DNA from 4 places in the Anaerobacillus sp. MEB173 genome. Region 3 is predicted to be linked to each of the others. Evidence: riboswitches for the same ligand, from Rfam matches in the RefSeq annotation. Region 3 holds a riboswitch; each other region holds the start of a gene.
The links. Region 3 has a riboswitch for cyclic di-GMP ahead of ACJ2A9_RS00820 (DUF5667 domain-containing protein). Riboswitches for the same ligand answer to the same signal wherever they lie in the genome.

Region 1 (3,353 bases), on a different contig from region 3:
ATGATGCAACTTCTTCACTTGTAACATTTGAAATACTCTTAATATCGCCAACAGTTTTGTCTACAGCTTGGAGTATTTCCTCTAATGAAACTCCACACTCACTAACGATTGATGAGCCTTTATCGACTTGTGATTTGCTATCTTTAATTGCCTGAACAGCATCACCTGTACTATTGGAAATTTGTAAAATTAATTCAGCAACCTTTGTTGCACCTTGACTAGACTGTTCAGCTAATTTCTTAACCTCATTTGCTACAACGGCAAAGCCTTTACCTGCTTCTCCAGCCCGAGCTGCCTCAATCGCAGCATTAAGTGCTAATAAATTAGTCTGCTCAGATATATTTGTAATCATTTCAGTAATTGTTTTTATCTCTTCTGTATACTCATCCAAAGTTTGAATAAAACGCTCTGTTTCATCGGTTGAAGATTTTATTCGTTCCATACACTTAATTGCTTCTTCAACTGTTTTCTTACCGTTATTGGCTGTTTCGTATGTAATTTTCGAATTGTCAGCAGATGAGAATGACTTTTCTTTAGCAATTTGAATCAATGATGAAAGCTCTAGTAATGTTGCAGAGACTTCTAACATTGTTTGATTGCCTTTTTCAGCGTCATTTGATGTTATCTGTCCATTTTTTGAAATAATGTTAATTGCATTTGTTATTTCCTCACTCGATGCAGCCATATAATCTGAAGATGAAGCAAGTGTTCTTGATGAACCTTCAACCTCACCTACAAGGCCTCTTAAGTTTTCAACCATTTGATTTAAACTCTCTGTTAGTTTTCCTACTTCATCTTTCGTTTTAACTGCAAGTGGTTTCCCAGTAAGATCACCGTTGGCAACATCCTCTAAACGTTTCGCAGCAGTAGAAATAGGTTTAACAATCATATTAGCAATAATGATTGCCGCTGTAATTGCAATAACAATTGCTGAAATTGAGATAATGATAAATATCCATTGTAATAATTGACCACTTTTGATTAACTCTTTTTCAAGTTCTACAATCTTTGCATCTTGCAAATCAAAGATATCCTGCCAGGCTTCAATGGCTTCAATCGCATAGACTGTACAAAATTCCTCCATTATATTAATCGTTTCTTCAAAGGAAGGCCTTTTAAATGTATGAGAATACTGGTTGGAATCACCATTGCCATATATACCATTATGATCATCTAAAACTGGAACAATATCATCAGTAATTAATGTTCTCCACCTTCTAGTATTTTCATCGGCCACTTCTATGGCATTGGAGTACTCAGGATCCTTACTGAACTCATCTAAAAGTTTTTCTTGTATGGCTATCGCATCTTCGGTCATATCTATAAATTCATTTAGATACTTTTCATCCCCGTATAAAACATAACCACGAGCTGTTACAACCCGATAAGTGACATTATGTTTCATTTCCTCTGCTTCTTTTAATAATGTATATTCTTCTTCTACCATATCCCTTACGTCTTTTGTATAATTTGAAATGCCAACATATCCAAATATACCCATAATCAATACAGTTACTACAACTAACCCAAACCCACTTAATATCTTCAATCTTAGACTTTTCATCCTTACAACTCCTATCCAAAAAATTATCTTAAAATGCTCGTGCGGCCTAAATTTAACCTCCCTTTTTTAGCTTCACATAAAAAAGCCCACCAAAAAGAATAGTGGACTTGTAAAGGTTAATATAGGTAGTATCCATTTTTAGCAAGAATGTCTAGTAGTTGCTTCAGGAATAAACCATAACTATATAGTAAATAAACAAAACTCTCACTTTACATACTAATCCTTTTCGGTAACCCGGCTACCATAGTAAACATTACTTACTTTAGGCCCGTGGCTTTGCGTCCCTAGCTTTTACTAGGTTTGCCATTTATCGTAGGAATCTCAATTTTCCATATATATCATCTCATAAAGATATATAAAAATAAAGTCAATCTTTTATCGTTTTTCGGTGAAACGTGGGGACAGGAACACTGGCCATATCAACAAAACAATTTAAAAAATTCATGTTCCCTATGGTGCAGTTGAGTATGCCATCCCGTATAAAGCTCGATTAAATATTTGTTCTCTAATGCAATGGTCTCACCAGGTGCGTGTTGAATATGATTTGCAGTGTTAAGCTCGATCACGTTTATAACTAGATTAGATTGAATAATAATATCAGCAATATGAGCATTTTCAATACTTTTTGAACTCGTATCGTCCATTGAAAAATTATATAGATTTTCACGAAGAACACGATCATACACATCCACAACACCGTGAATAAACTCTATATCATCGTATTTAATTAGGGCAAGCCCTTCCACATCTTTCACAATAAGAGTGTGGTTAACAAACAAAGTACATAAATGCCCATCTATATCTGTTTCAACCAAATCTTTTAAATTAATCGACCCTTTTTGAGAAATAAATGTATTTAGGTCCTCAAAGTTATACTTCTGCTTCTCCAGCAATCGCCCTCTCATTTCGCCTTCCCCACTCTCCTATGTACTGAAAACCTCTTACTTTCACGAAGTAACCTCTCTCATTAGTTTGAACGATAAACTAAAATGGTCATTAAAGGAGAAAAGTGCAATTGCATTCAAACCTGGTGCAATTCCATTGCATACTCGTGCAACCCCACACTCAACCGATGCAATTCCACCAAATTCCCGCGTAAATCACCTACCAACAACCATTCCCCCGGTTCTTTCATTACAGCATCGCTCTTCTAATCTGCGTGAAATGGTTTCTTTCAAGTATGCAGCTCGATAGCGTTTCGATTCAACAATCCCTTTTTGTAAATTAACGACAACGTTTTGACCGTTTTTTAGATTTACAAGCGATTTCATTTTATCGGTGCTAGATTCTACATGTACCATATGATTTAGTGCAAACCAAATACAATCGTGACTTTTTGCTGAAGTCATCGGAATAAAATAAATGTCTAACGGTGCAGCAATACAAATCGGCAGCATCTTTTTATTACCTAAAATTTTTTTAGCAGCTTCAATTGTACCTTCGTATCCTCCACCATAAAAATTGAGACTTTCACGAACAATCGAATAGGGACTTTTTAATACCAGTATCTTTTGATAAAGTTCATCAACTATCGTACATAATTTTCCGCTTTCATTATAAACCGGCCTCAATACCATCGATTCAGAGTGAATTTTATAGCTTTTTACTGATTCCATATGAATTCCTCCTATCACTATTTGATTGTACTTAAACCTTTAAAAATAGTGGAAATGAGGTTATACTTAACTATGAAAGTTGGTATAACCAATTTTCACACACGTCCTTAGGTATGTAGTTTAGCTGGCCACTACCTAAGGGCTTTTTTATTCATTACCCCATTTCATCACCT
Region 2 (3,353 bases), on a different contig from region 3:
GCAACGCTTCATACGAGCAGTGCACCGCAAACGATTGATCGTATTATTGACGTGTTTCCATCGCATCAGCAGCCGCAAATCCGGATTCAGCTTGCAAGTGTTCTTGTTGGTATACTTTCACAGCGACTGTTCCCACTCTCAAATGGGAAAGGGCGAGTGGCAGCAACGGAAATTTTAGTGAACCAGTCTGCGGTTGCGAACTTAATTCGAAATGAAAAGAATCATCAAATTAAAAGTGTGATGCAAACAAGCAGAGCGAGTGGGATGCAGACGATAGAAATGTCGATCAAAGAACTGGTTGATCAACAGAAAATATCCAGAGAAGTTGCCGAAAGTTTCCTCGGTGAAGGAGTGGCGTACTAGTGTCGTATTACAGTTATCTCGGCAAAGACCGACTTGGACGAAAAAAGAAAGGGACGATTGAAGCCGAATCAAGGTACCGGGCGTTTCAGCAGTTAAAGGAAAAGGGAATCCTGGCGATTGAAGTTGTTGAAACAAAACCAAGCATCTGGAAGCAGGACATTTCCATTGGCGGCAACAGTGTGAAGCATCAGGACTTTGTTATTTATTGCCGTCAATTTGCAACGCTCATTCGTGCCGGCGTGACCGTGATCGATTCAACTCGAATTCTTGCCAAACAGACAAGCAGCAATTTGCTGAAAAAAGTGTTAACAGAGGTTGAAGAAGACTTACAAAAGGGAACATCGATTTCTGCAGCGATTGAAAAACACCCAAAAGTCTTTCCGCCGATGTTTATCAATATGGTTCATGCGGGCGAAGTCAGTGGAAATCTCGATGATACATTAGACCGATTAGCCACTTATTTTGAAAAACAGTATCAGCTAAGAAAAAAAGTCCAATCAGCACTTAGTTATCCGATTGTAATCGGGATTGTCACCGTGTTTGTCGTTATGTTTCTGCTCGGACAAGTAATTCCGCAATTTGTCGATATGTTTGCGAGCTTTGATGCCGAATTACCGTGGATTACACAGTTAGTCATGAGTCTCAGTGATTGGGTGCAACGGTTTTGGTGGATCTTATTAATAATCATTATTGCACTTTTTGTAGTTTTTCGTATATTATATAAAGATGAGCAGTTCAAAATGCTTACGACTTATGGTCTGCTTAAAATGCCGTTATTCGGTAAACTTATGCAGCGGTCCGCACTCGCCCGGATGACAAGAACGTTATCATCATTATTCTCAAGCTCAGTTCCGATCTTACAAGCATTAACAATTGTGACAAAAGTCGTAGATAATCCAGTCATCGGTAAAGTATTGCTAGAAGCACGAGACAGTTTAGAGAAAGGGAATTCATTGACCGTTCCCCTTGAAAAAAGCTGGGTCTTTCCACCTCTAGTTACGCAAATGATCTCAATTGGCGAAGAGACAGGCTCACTCGACTTAATGCTTGAGAAGGTCGCTGACTTTTATGAAGCTGAGGTTGAAGCAACTGTTGATGCGCTAAAGTCACTTATTGAACCATTAATGATCGTTGTCTTAGCGGCAGTTGTTGGGGTAATTGTGTTAGCCATCATGGTACCAATGTTTGAAATTTTCAACTCGATTTAAAAGCAGATGTCACTAATATTTCACTATTATTTCCTAGGTAAATTGGTATAATTTTAGTGAAGACAGGAAACGACAATTAGATTATGATATTAGAGGAATGTGATGAGTCATTATCTGTATGTGGGCACTTGGATGATGAGGAGCAAGTAGTGCAACCGGCCATTTTTTATGTTGATGTATGCAATGTAAAAAAGGCTTTTTTAATTTTGTACTTTGGAAATAGTAATACGTAAAGAATCAACACTTTACTTTATTTATATCTTTTTATCATTTTAAGAAAAAAGTAAAACAAGGGAGGAATAATAAATGATAAAGAAAATGAAGTTAATGAAAGACCAGCGAGGATTAACACTAATCGAGCTTTTAGCAGTAGTTGTTATTTTAGGGATTATTGCAGCGATTGCGGTGCCTAGTATTGGCGGTATAATTGAGAACTCAAAACAAAATGCGGCGGTTGCTAATGGGGAGATGCTTGCTAGTGCAGCTAGATTATATGCTTCAGCAGGTGGGAATACTACTACCATTGATAAAACTGAGCTAAAAACATACTTAGAAAGCGGTATTAATGACCCGTGGACAAAAACAGCGGTTGCTGATGATAACTGGACTGTTACTTTTACAAATAATGTACCAACCATTTCAATAACCTATTCAAAAGGGAGTGTTGCTGGTGCTGCGGGAAATGTTACTTATACAGGACCTACAACTTAAAGGACTGATCCCATGACAACATTCCTTTATCTCTATCTTTTTGCCCTAGGCTTAGTCCTAGGCTCTTTTTTTAATGTAGTTGGGATTCGGGTGGCGGATGGGGAGTCGATTGTGACTCCTCGCTCCCATTGCCCGACATGTGAGCGGACGCTGAATTGGTACGAGCTTATTCCAGTCTTATCATACATACTACAAGGCGGCAAGTGCAGAGGCTGCCGCATATCGATTTCAATTAAATACCCTTTTTTTGAATTGCTGACGGCAGTTCTTTTTGTGTTTTCATTTTATATTATCGGTTTTGGGAAAGATTTAATTTTAGCACTATGTCTAGTTTCATTGCTTGTTATTATTTCCATCTCTGATTTTCATAGGATGTTAATTCCGAATAAAATCTTGCTGTTTTTCTTTTTGCTTTTTATTCCTATTCAGTTCATTGTTCCTCATCAGCCGTGGTGGGACGGGATTGTCGGCTTTTTTGTCGGTGGTATTCTCCTGTTTCTCATAGCCCTGGCTAGCAGGGGCGGTATGGGAGGAGGCGACATTAAACTCTTTGCACTGCTCGGCTTTATTCTGGGGATCAAAGGTGTACTGTTAGCGTTCTTTTTTTCGACATTGTTTGGAGCGGTCTTTGGTAGTATGCTAATGTTAGTAGGAAAGGTAAAACGAGGCAAACCGATGCCCTTTGGCCCCTACATCGCCCTAGGCACCCTAACCGCCTACTACTACGGCGAACAACTATGGAATTGGTACATACAACTAATCTAATTTAGAATTGAGAATGTAGAATTTAGAATTAGCCTGAGCATTTTCAAAGTAGCGTCTTTGAGAGACTTTCAACAATTCTAAATTCTAAATTCTACATTATAAATTAACAATTGGAGTGACATGCGTTGTCTTTATTTTCTTTTAAACCTAATAAGAAGATTGTGAGCTTGGCGTTGAATGATTATGTAATTCGGATGGTTGAAAATCATACGCATACTATAGCTGGTGTGAAGCGATGGAAGGAAAAGCGTTTACCTGATGGTGTGATTGTGAATGGCAAAATTGTTGATGATGCTGCATTAGTAC
Region 3 (3,353 bases):
TGCTGTTGCTTTTCTTCAGCTTTCTGTTGTTTTTCTTCAACTTTCTGTGTAGCTTGCTGTTGTTTTTGTTCAACTTTCTGAGCTGCTTGCTGTTGCTTTTGTACAGCATTTTGACGTGATTCAACCTCACGCTTTTCTTTTTTATCATGGTTTTCAGTTGCAAGAGTGCTTACTACCTGTCTACCTTCGTTATCATTACCGTCTACATTACTTTGTTCTGTTTCATTTTCTACGTCCTCGTTAAGGTCCGCGGGCTCTTCTTGATATATTTCTTCATAGATATCTTCCGTTACTTGCTTTTCTTCAAGTTTAGCCAATGCTTTGTTGATTTTCTTTTCTATCTTTTCTTGTGCTTTTGCTACGTTCTTTTGAAGCGCTTCTTTTGCTTTTGGATTTTGTACCTTTTCTAGCGCCAATTGTAAAGCATGTAGGTTAGAAGCAAGTTTTTCTTCAAGTACACTTCGAATATCTTCAACATCTCCATCTGTTTCTTCTATTACCTCATCATCAATAGTAACATCTGATTCTATTTCAGGTTCTACATCAAGTTCAGGATCTGATTCTAGAGTAGGTTCTATAGCTGAATCTGTATCTGACTCTTTTTCTTCAGTGATTTCAGTTGTTTCCTTTAACCCGTAATATTTTTCTAAAGCAACTTCCTGTTGTTCAATGGCTTTTTGTAGGATTTCATTAGCTAACTCTTCATTACCCTGTGCATATAAATATTCAGCTTCCTTAATTCGCTCTTCAACAAATGATGCTAGTAATTCAACCTCTTTAACGTCATCAATAGTAAAAAGAAGTTGAATGTTTTCTTGCAGCTTTTTAATAAAATAGAAGAAATCGCCAGGCATTAAAGTAGATGTCTCCTCATTTTCTTCATTAATCTCGATAGCATCCTCATTAAACGAAACCTCTTCATTTGGTTCGTCATTCTGTTCGATGCCATCTTCAAACAATACTGATTCGCCTGTTGAAGGATCTACTAATGTTGACTCAGTATTCAATTCTGATTCTTCGTCAGTTGTATCCATTATTTCTTCTGTAGATTCTACAGATTCTTCTACTACAAATGTAGGATCATCATTATTTGCGTATGCATGACTTGTACCTAAAGAAGAGGCAATCACTGCAGCAACTAAACTTGTTGCTAGTACATTTCGAACATTTTTATCAAATTTTTTCATCTACTAAAACCCTCCAAAACAAAATGTATTTGTATCGGAAGAATTTTGAAATCAACTCTATTGTTTTCATTCTCCATTCTTCAGCGGCCCAGCCACCATAGCGTAATCGCCTTAGGTCTGAGGCTTTGCGCCTTCATTTTTCAATGAATTTGCCTTTTTCAAATGAGAAACGTTATTCTAACCGTTCAACATTCTATAATAGAATATACTTGAACACTCACTATTTTGATAGAGATCATTTTTTTCCAATTTAAAAGGAAGGCTGTACCTTCCCTCTTACTTGATTGTTTTAGCGCCTACATAACGAGAACTCCAGTACGAATTATTCATATCAGTAATCGTCACGCCTGTACTTGAGCCAGCATGAATAAATTTGTTATCACCAATATAAATACCAGCATGTGAAGTTCCTCATAAAAAGGTGTCTGTCACCGCAAAAAGACAAAAGCACCAAAACTCACCACGAGCGGTGTCTGTCACCACGAATATGTCACCACGAATAAAAAAGGGCATTCCTCAGTATAATGAATGGTACTAAAGTTACCTTTTATTTAACGGACATGCAAATATGAAGGGGGATGGGTTATAAATGGCACGGATTGATGAGATTGCTCCTGATATTTTCCGCATTTCTATTTTCGTACCAGAGGCAAATATGCAGTTCAATCAGTTTCTGATCAGAGATGAGGAACCGCTATTATTTACAACTGGACTAAAAACATTTTTCCCTGAAATGAAGGAAGCTGTTACAAGATTGATAGACCCAACGAAATTACGCTGGGTTGGTTTTAGCCACTTTGAATCAGATGAATGCGGGTCACTGAACAATTGGTTAGAGCTTGCCCCTCAATCACAAGCGGTCACTGGTTTTGTAGGTGGAATGGTCAATATCAATGATTTTGCCCTTCGTCCTGCCCGGATCCTGCAAAATAATGAAGTATTCAGCATTGGAAAAAAACGATTACGCTATATAAGTACACCACATGTTCCGCACGGCTGGGATGCTGGTTTGTTTTTCGAGGAAAGGGATAAAACACTATTAACCTCTGACCTGTTTCATCATAATGGAAATGTGGAGCCTTTAACGAAAACAAGTTTAGCAGAGCGTACTCGTGAAACATTGATTGGCTTTGAACAAAGTCCACTTGCTGGCTATATTCCATACAATTCTAAGACAGATAAAATTTTGAGCAACCTAGCTGATCTTTGTCCAAAAACACTAGCAACGATGCATGGCTCATCATTCTCTGGTGATGGGAAAAAGGCAATTGAAGAATTAAGAGTAGTTTGGAAAGAAGTATTGGAATAAGTGGTGTTTGGCCGTTAGTGATGCGATTTATAATAAACTCCTTTGTAGAAAAGTTGTTTGTAGGAAGAACAAACAAGATCAGCCTTTCTACAATTGGAGTTTTTTTATTTACAATCATTGATCAAAAGTTTGTCTATCACCCAAATAAGGATAAAAGATTACATAATTACCTTCATTATGGAAAATATATTTATTATTGCAGCTCTTCCAAAAGGAGGTATAATATATGGAATTTAATTTCGTGTGGGAAGCAATCCTTATGGTATTCACTGGATTCCTACTGCTAAGGATCTCTGGAAGAAAATCTATTGCCCAAATGACAATTACAACAACGATAGTAATGATCTCAATTGGTGCAATCATTGTTCAGCCTATTATTGAAGATAGTGTTTTAAAAACAATTATTACAATAGCAATTTTTATTGCTGTCCTTGTCATTATTGAATATCTTCAAATGAAATTTAACTCCCTTGAAAAACTATTTACCGGGAAGGCAATCTCTGTCATTGAAAATGGTCAAATCAATATGAAAAACTTAAAAAAGATCCGTTTAACGATAGATAAATTAGAGATGCAAATCCGTCAAAATGGTATTTCTAATATTTCAGATATCAAAAATGCGACAATTGAGCCAAACGGACAATTAGGATATGAATTGAAACCTGATTTAAAACCTTTAACCGTTGGTGATTTCAAAAAATTAATGGGCCATATGGTACAGCGACAAAACCAATCTCTCGATATTGATGGAAGCCTTTTTTATGAAGTAAAAGAAAATAAGCATGCGATACCAAACCCTAAAAATTTGCAATAAAAAACAGACACCGCCAATATCCTCAGGCGGTGTCTGATCCTTT
Region 4 (3,353 bases), on a different contig from region 3:
AGCTGTAAACCTTACAGTTAATACTGACACGCAAAAAATCTTCGACACGATCAAAGCGTTCGTTGATGAATATAACGAAATGATTGATACGATTAATGGGAAGTTGAAGGAAGAGAAATATCGCGATTATAAACCGTTAACAAAAGAGGAAAGAGAAGCTTTGTCTGAGCGAGAAGCAGAGCAGTGGGAGGAAAAGGCGAAAAGCGGGATGCTTCGCAATGATCAAATGTTATCAAGTGGCTTAAATCGCTTGCGGGTTGATATTTACACTCCTGTAGCCGTTGGTGAGAATGCCCCATTTAAGCAGCTGACAGATTTAGGTATTACGACAACAAGTAATTATATGGATCGCGGGAAGCTGCAAATTAATGAGGATAAGCTGAGAGCAGCGATTGAACAAGATCCGGAAGCTGTTTTTCAAATTTTTGCAGCAGATGGACCGACGAATGCTGATAAGGGGATTGCACGACGGATGCGTGATAGCTTGGCAACGACACGTGACCAGGTCGTTTCACGTGCCGGAGCTGAAGGGCGCTTGAACCATCAGTTTACCCTTGGAAGAAATATTAGTTCACTTGATGATCGTATTTCTAACTTTGAGCGTCGTCTTCAACAAGTAGAAGATCGACATTGGCGCCAATTTACGGCAATGGAAAAAGCAATGCAGCAAGCAAATAGTCAGGCTGAATTTTTATATTCCCACTTATTTGGGTCACAACAATAATAAAAGAGATTTTTAGGAGGTAAAAAAATGGCCATTCCAAACCCATATGCAGCTAAATATAAACAAAATACAACAGCGACAGCTTCACCTGGTGAACTGACGCTAATGCTTTATAATGGCTGCTTAAAGTTTATCAAGCTAGCGAATACGGCAATTGAAAAGAATGATGTTGAGGCAAAAAATACGAACATCATCAAAGCGCAAAATATTATCCGTGAACTTATGGTGACATTAAAAACGGATAGTGAACTTGGACAAAATATGTTGAGAATGTATGATTTTGTCTTAAGCCGTTTGATTGATGCAAATGTCAAAAGTGATCGAGCGGCACTTGCCGAGGCCGAACAGTTTGTAACAGAGTTCCGTGATACGTGGAAAGAAGTTATTGCCATTGATCGTAAGCAACGTCATGGTCAAGGTGGTCAGGCATAGTGTCTACGATCAAAGCTGTGTATGAGGTGACGAAGCAATTATTTGATCACCTGCAGATGCAGATGCCAAAGGAAGAACGGGAATCTTATATTGAAAGAATTGAACAGCTTCTGGCAGAACGTGAAGACCTCATCAAGCAATTAAAGGATACTCCTACCGATTCTGAGAGGAAGCTTGGGCAAGTCATTGTAAAGATGAATCATGAGATTAATAGTAAGTTAAAGATTGCATCTGTGATGATTAATAGAGATATTAGTGATTTAAATAGAAAAAAGGAAACAAACAAACGATACGATCATCCTTATGAATCAGTATATACGGATGGACTATTTTTTGATAAGAAAAAATAGAAGGACATAAAGTGACAAGTTTTGTCAAAAAGTGCTTACAGTTTGTAGGCACTTTATTTTTTTACTAGAATTTCCAACGGGAATTAATTACCATTTAATTACATTTACTAGATATTTGTGGATATATGTCACAAAAATTGGAACTATTATTGTAACTAAATCGTTGGAAATGTGTTACTATTTGATTAGATTAAAATGACTATAGGAAAACGAATGATTTTTAAGACGTAGGATTTCAGTAGGTATCTAATGTAATACTCTATTTTCGGAATAATAGAAAGGGCAAACTTATTGAAAAGTAAGGACGCAAAGCCTCAGGTCTAAGGAAAGGTAGCATTTTTTCTATGATAGCTGGGTTGCCGAATAATTGGAGGTTATAGTATTGGACATACCGCATATAGAGGTGAAAAATAGTTTCATTGATAGAGAATGGTTGCGGTTATTAATTGAAGCTAAGAAAATCGGTCTGACACCTGCAGAAATCAGGAAATTTCTTAATGAAAACAAAGAAACTAAGAAGGGACATTATTCAGCTCCTTCTTAGCTTTTGCCATTTTGAAAATTCAAGAAATTCCTTGAACTGTTCTTTTGAGATACCTGACTCTTGAGCCTCTTTCGCAAGTTGTATCCATTCGTTATCTAATTGTTTGTCAACGTCTTCTTTGTCCGTATCTAGTAAAAAAGGGACATCAACATTAAGTTCCTTTGAAATTTTATCTAGAAATTGTATAGATGGATTTGTTTGAAGGTTTCGTTCGACTGAACTTAAGTATGACTTGGCAACTTGTGCACGGTTTGCAAGTTCGGTCATTGTTAACCCTTTTTTGGAACGTAAATCACGAATTCGGGAACCGAGCATTTAAAAACCTCCGTATAATAATTTATCGTCTTACTATCATAATACCATATTTTAACTATGGAAAATAGTAGTTCCCCCACTAATCCACTATAAAAGTTTCTTTTTTTTATTTTTTTAAAAGAGGGAGAATAGGACAAAAAAGCACCTCGCATAGGCAGCGAAGCACTAATATAAAACATACCCAGGATAATAGAGGAGCGGTAAACGCCACAGAAATTGTAGTCCACTATAATAAGAGAATTATTCTAATCGTATATGCACCTACATCTCTGTGGCATTTTACCGCTAAACTGCAAACTTGTGCTGAAGTGATACATGGCTAGAATGAATGGAGTAGCTGTTAATGAAACGAGATCGACGGAAGCCGACTAGCAGCAAGTTTGTTGCATGGTCACTGTAATGGGTAGAAATTATGTAGCTGTGAACATGCTTGAATATGACTGACCAGTTGTCCGGGGGTATGACAAGGGGCGATATAGAAGTAAGAAGCAAGGTAGTTATGTTTATGTGGTGTGAAAGTTTGTAGTATGTATGGACTAGTTCTTTTTGGTACCTGACTGATCACTACTTCTTTATTATATGAGAGGGTTACCCTAATTGCAATAATTTTCTGACATTTTTTATGACTTTTTAACAATTTTTGATGTATTTTGTCCTAGTATGTAAGATGGAGAAGTGAGGAAATGTAGCAAAGGAAATTCGACAAAGAGTTGTCGAATTTAAGATGACGAAATAGTTTGACTACAGATAGTGCTATTGTTATATTGAAATTGTGGAAGGGATTTCATACACTGCCTCCACTGGATTTTATTTATGAAGGGAATGTGAAACATGCAAGGAAAAGTAAAATGGTTTAACGCAGAAAAAGGTTTTGGGTTTATCGAACGTGAAGATGGAGACGATGTGTTTGTACACTTCTCTGCTATTCAATCTGAAGGATTCAAAACTTTAGACGAAGGACAAGAAGTTGAATTCGAAATCGTAGAAG

Region 1: another riboswitch for cyclic di-GMP. It lies ahead of ACJ2A9_RS17900 (methyl-accepting chemotaxis protein); the one in region 3 lies ahead of ACJ2A9_RS00820 (DUF5667 domain-containing protein).
Region 2: another riboswitch for cyclic di-GMP. It lies ahead of ACJ2A9_RS12525 (type II secretion system protein); the one in region 3 lies ahead of ACJ2A9_RS00820 (DUF5667 domain-containing protein).
Region 4: another riboswitch for cyclic di-GMP. It lies ahead of ACJ2A9_RS13800 (anti-repressor SinI family protein); the one in region 3 lies ahead of ACJ2A9_RS00820 (DUF5667 domain-containing protein).

What each region holds. Positions count from the first base shown of each region.
Region 1 covers NZ_JBJMAU010000011.1:68,729-72,081, forward strand. Annotated here, with positions in the region: gene ACJ2A9_RS17900 (methyl-accepting chemotaxis protein) at 1-1,564, opposite strand, end outside; cyclic di-GMP riboswitch class I at 1,790-1,879, opposite strand; gene ACJ2A9_RS17905 (hypothetical protein) at 1,984-2,469, opposite strand; gene ACJ2A9_RS17910 (competence protein ComK) at 2,665-3,180, opposite strand.
Region 2 covers NZ_JBJMAU010000005.1:138,341-141,693, reverse strand. Annotated here, with positions in the region: gene ACJ2A9_RS12535 (type IV pilus twitching motility protein PilT) at 1-363, shown strand, start outside; gene ACJ2A9_RS12530 (type II secretion system F family protein) at 363-1,571, shown strand; cyclic di-GMP riboswitch class II at 1,658-1,741, shown strand; gene ACJ2A9_RS12525 (type II secretion system protein) at 1,878-2,282, shown strand; gene ACJ2A9_RS12520 (prepilin peptidase) at 2,295-3,047, shown strand; gene pilM (type IV pilus biogenesis protein PilM) at 3,173-3,353, shown strand, end outside.
Region 3 covers NZ_JBJMAU010000001.1:171,157-174,509, reverse strand. Annotated here, with positions in the region: gene ACJ2A9_RS00820 (DUF5667 domain-containing protein) at 1-1,187, opposite strand, end outside; cyclic di-GMP riboswitch class I at 1,267-1,351, opposite strand; partial or broken gene ACJ2A9_RS00815 (NlpC/P60 family protein) at 1,464-1,598, opposite strand; gene ACJ2A9_RS00810 (hypothetical protein) at 1,777-2,496, shown strand; gene ACJ2A9_RS00805 (DUF421 domain-containing protein) at 2,723-3,310, shown strand.
Region 4 covers NZ_JBJMAU010000006.1:77,496-80,848, forward strand. Annotated here, with positions in the region: gene ACJ2A9_RS13785 (flagellar hook-associated protein 2) at 1-724, shown strand, start outside; gene fliS (flagellar export chaperone FliS) at 752-1,156, shown strand; gene ACJ2A9_RS13795 (flagellar protein FliT) at 1,156-1,506, shown strand; cyclic di-GMP riboswitch class I at 1,778-1,870, shown strand; gene ACJ2A9_RS13800 (anti-repressor SinI family protein) at 1,889-2,050, shown strand; gene ACJ2A9_RS13805 (helix-turn-helix domain-containing protein) at 2,036-2,365, opposite strand; gene ACJ2A9_RS13810 (cold shock domain-containing protein) at 3,197-3,353, shown strand, end outside.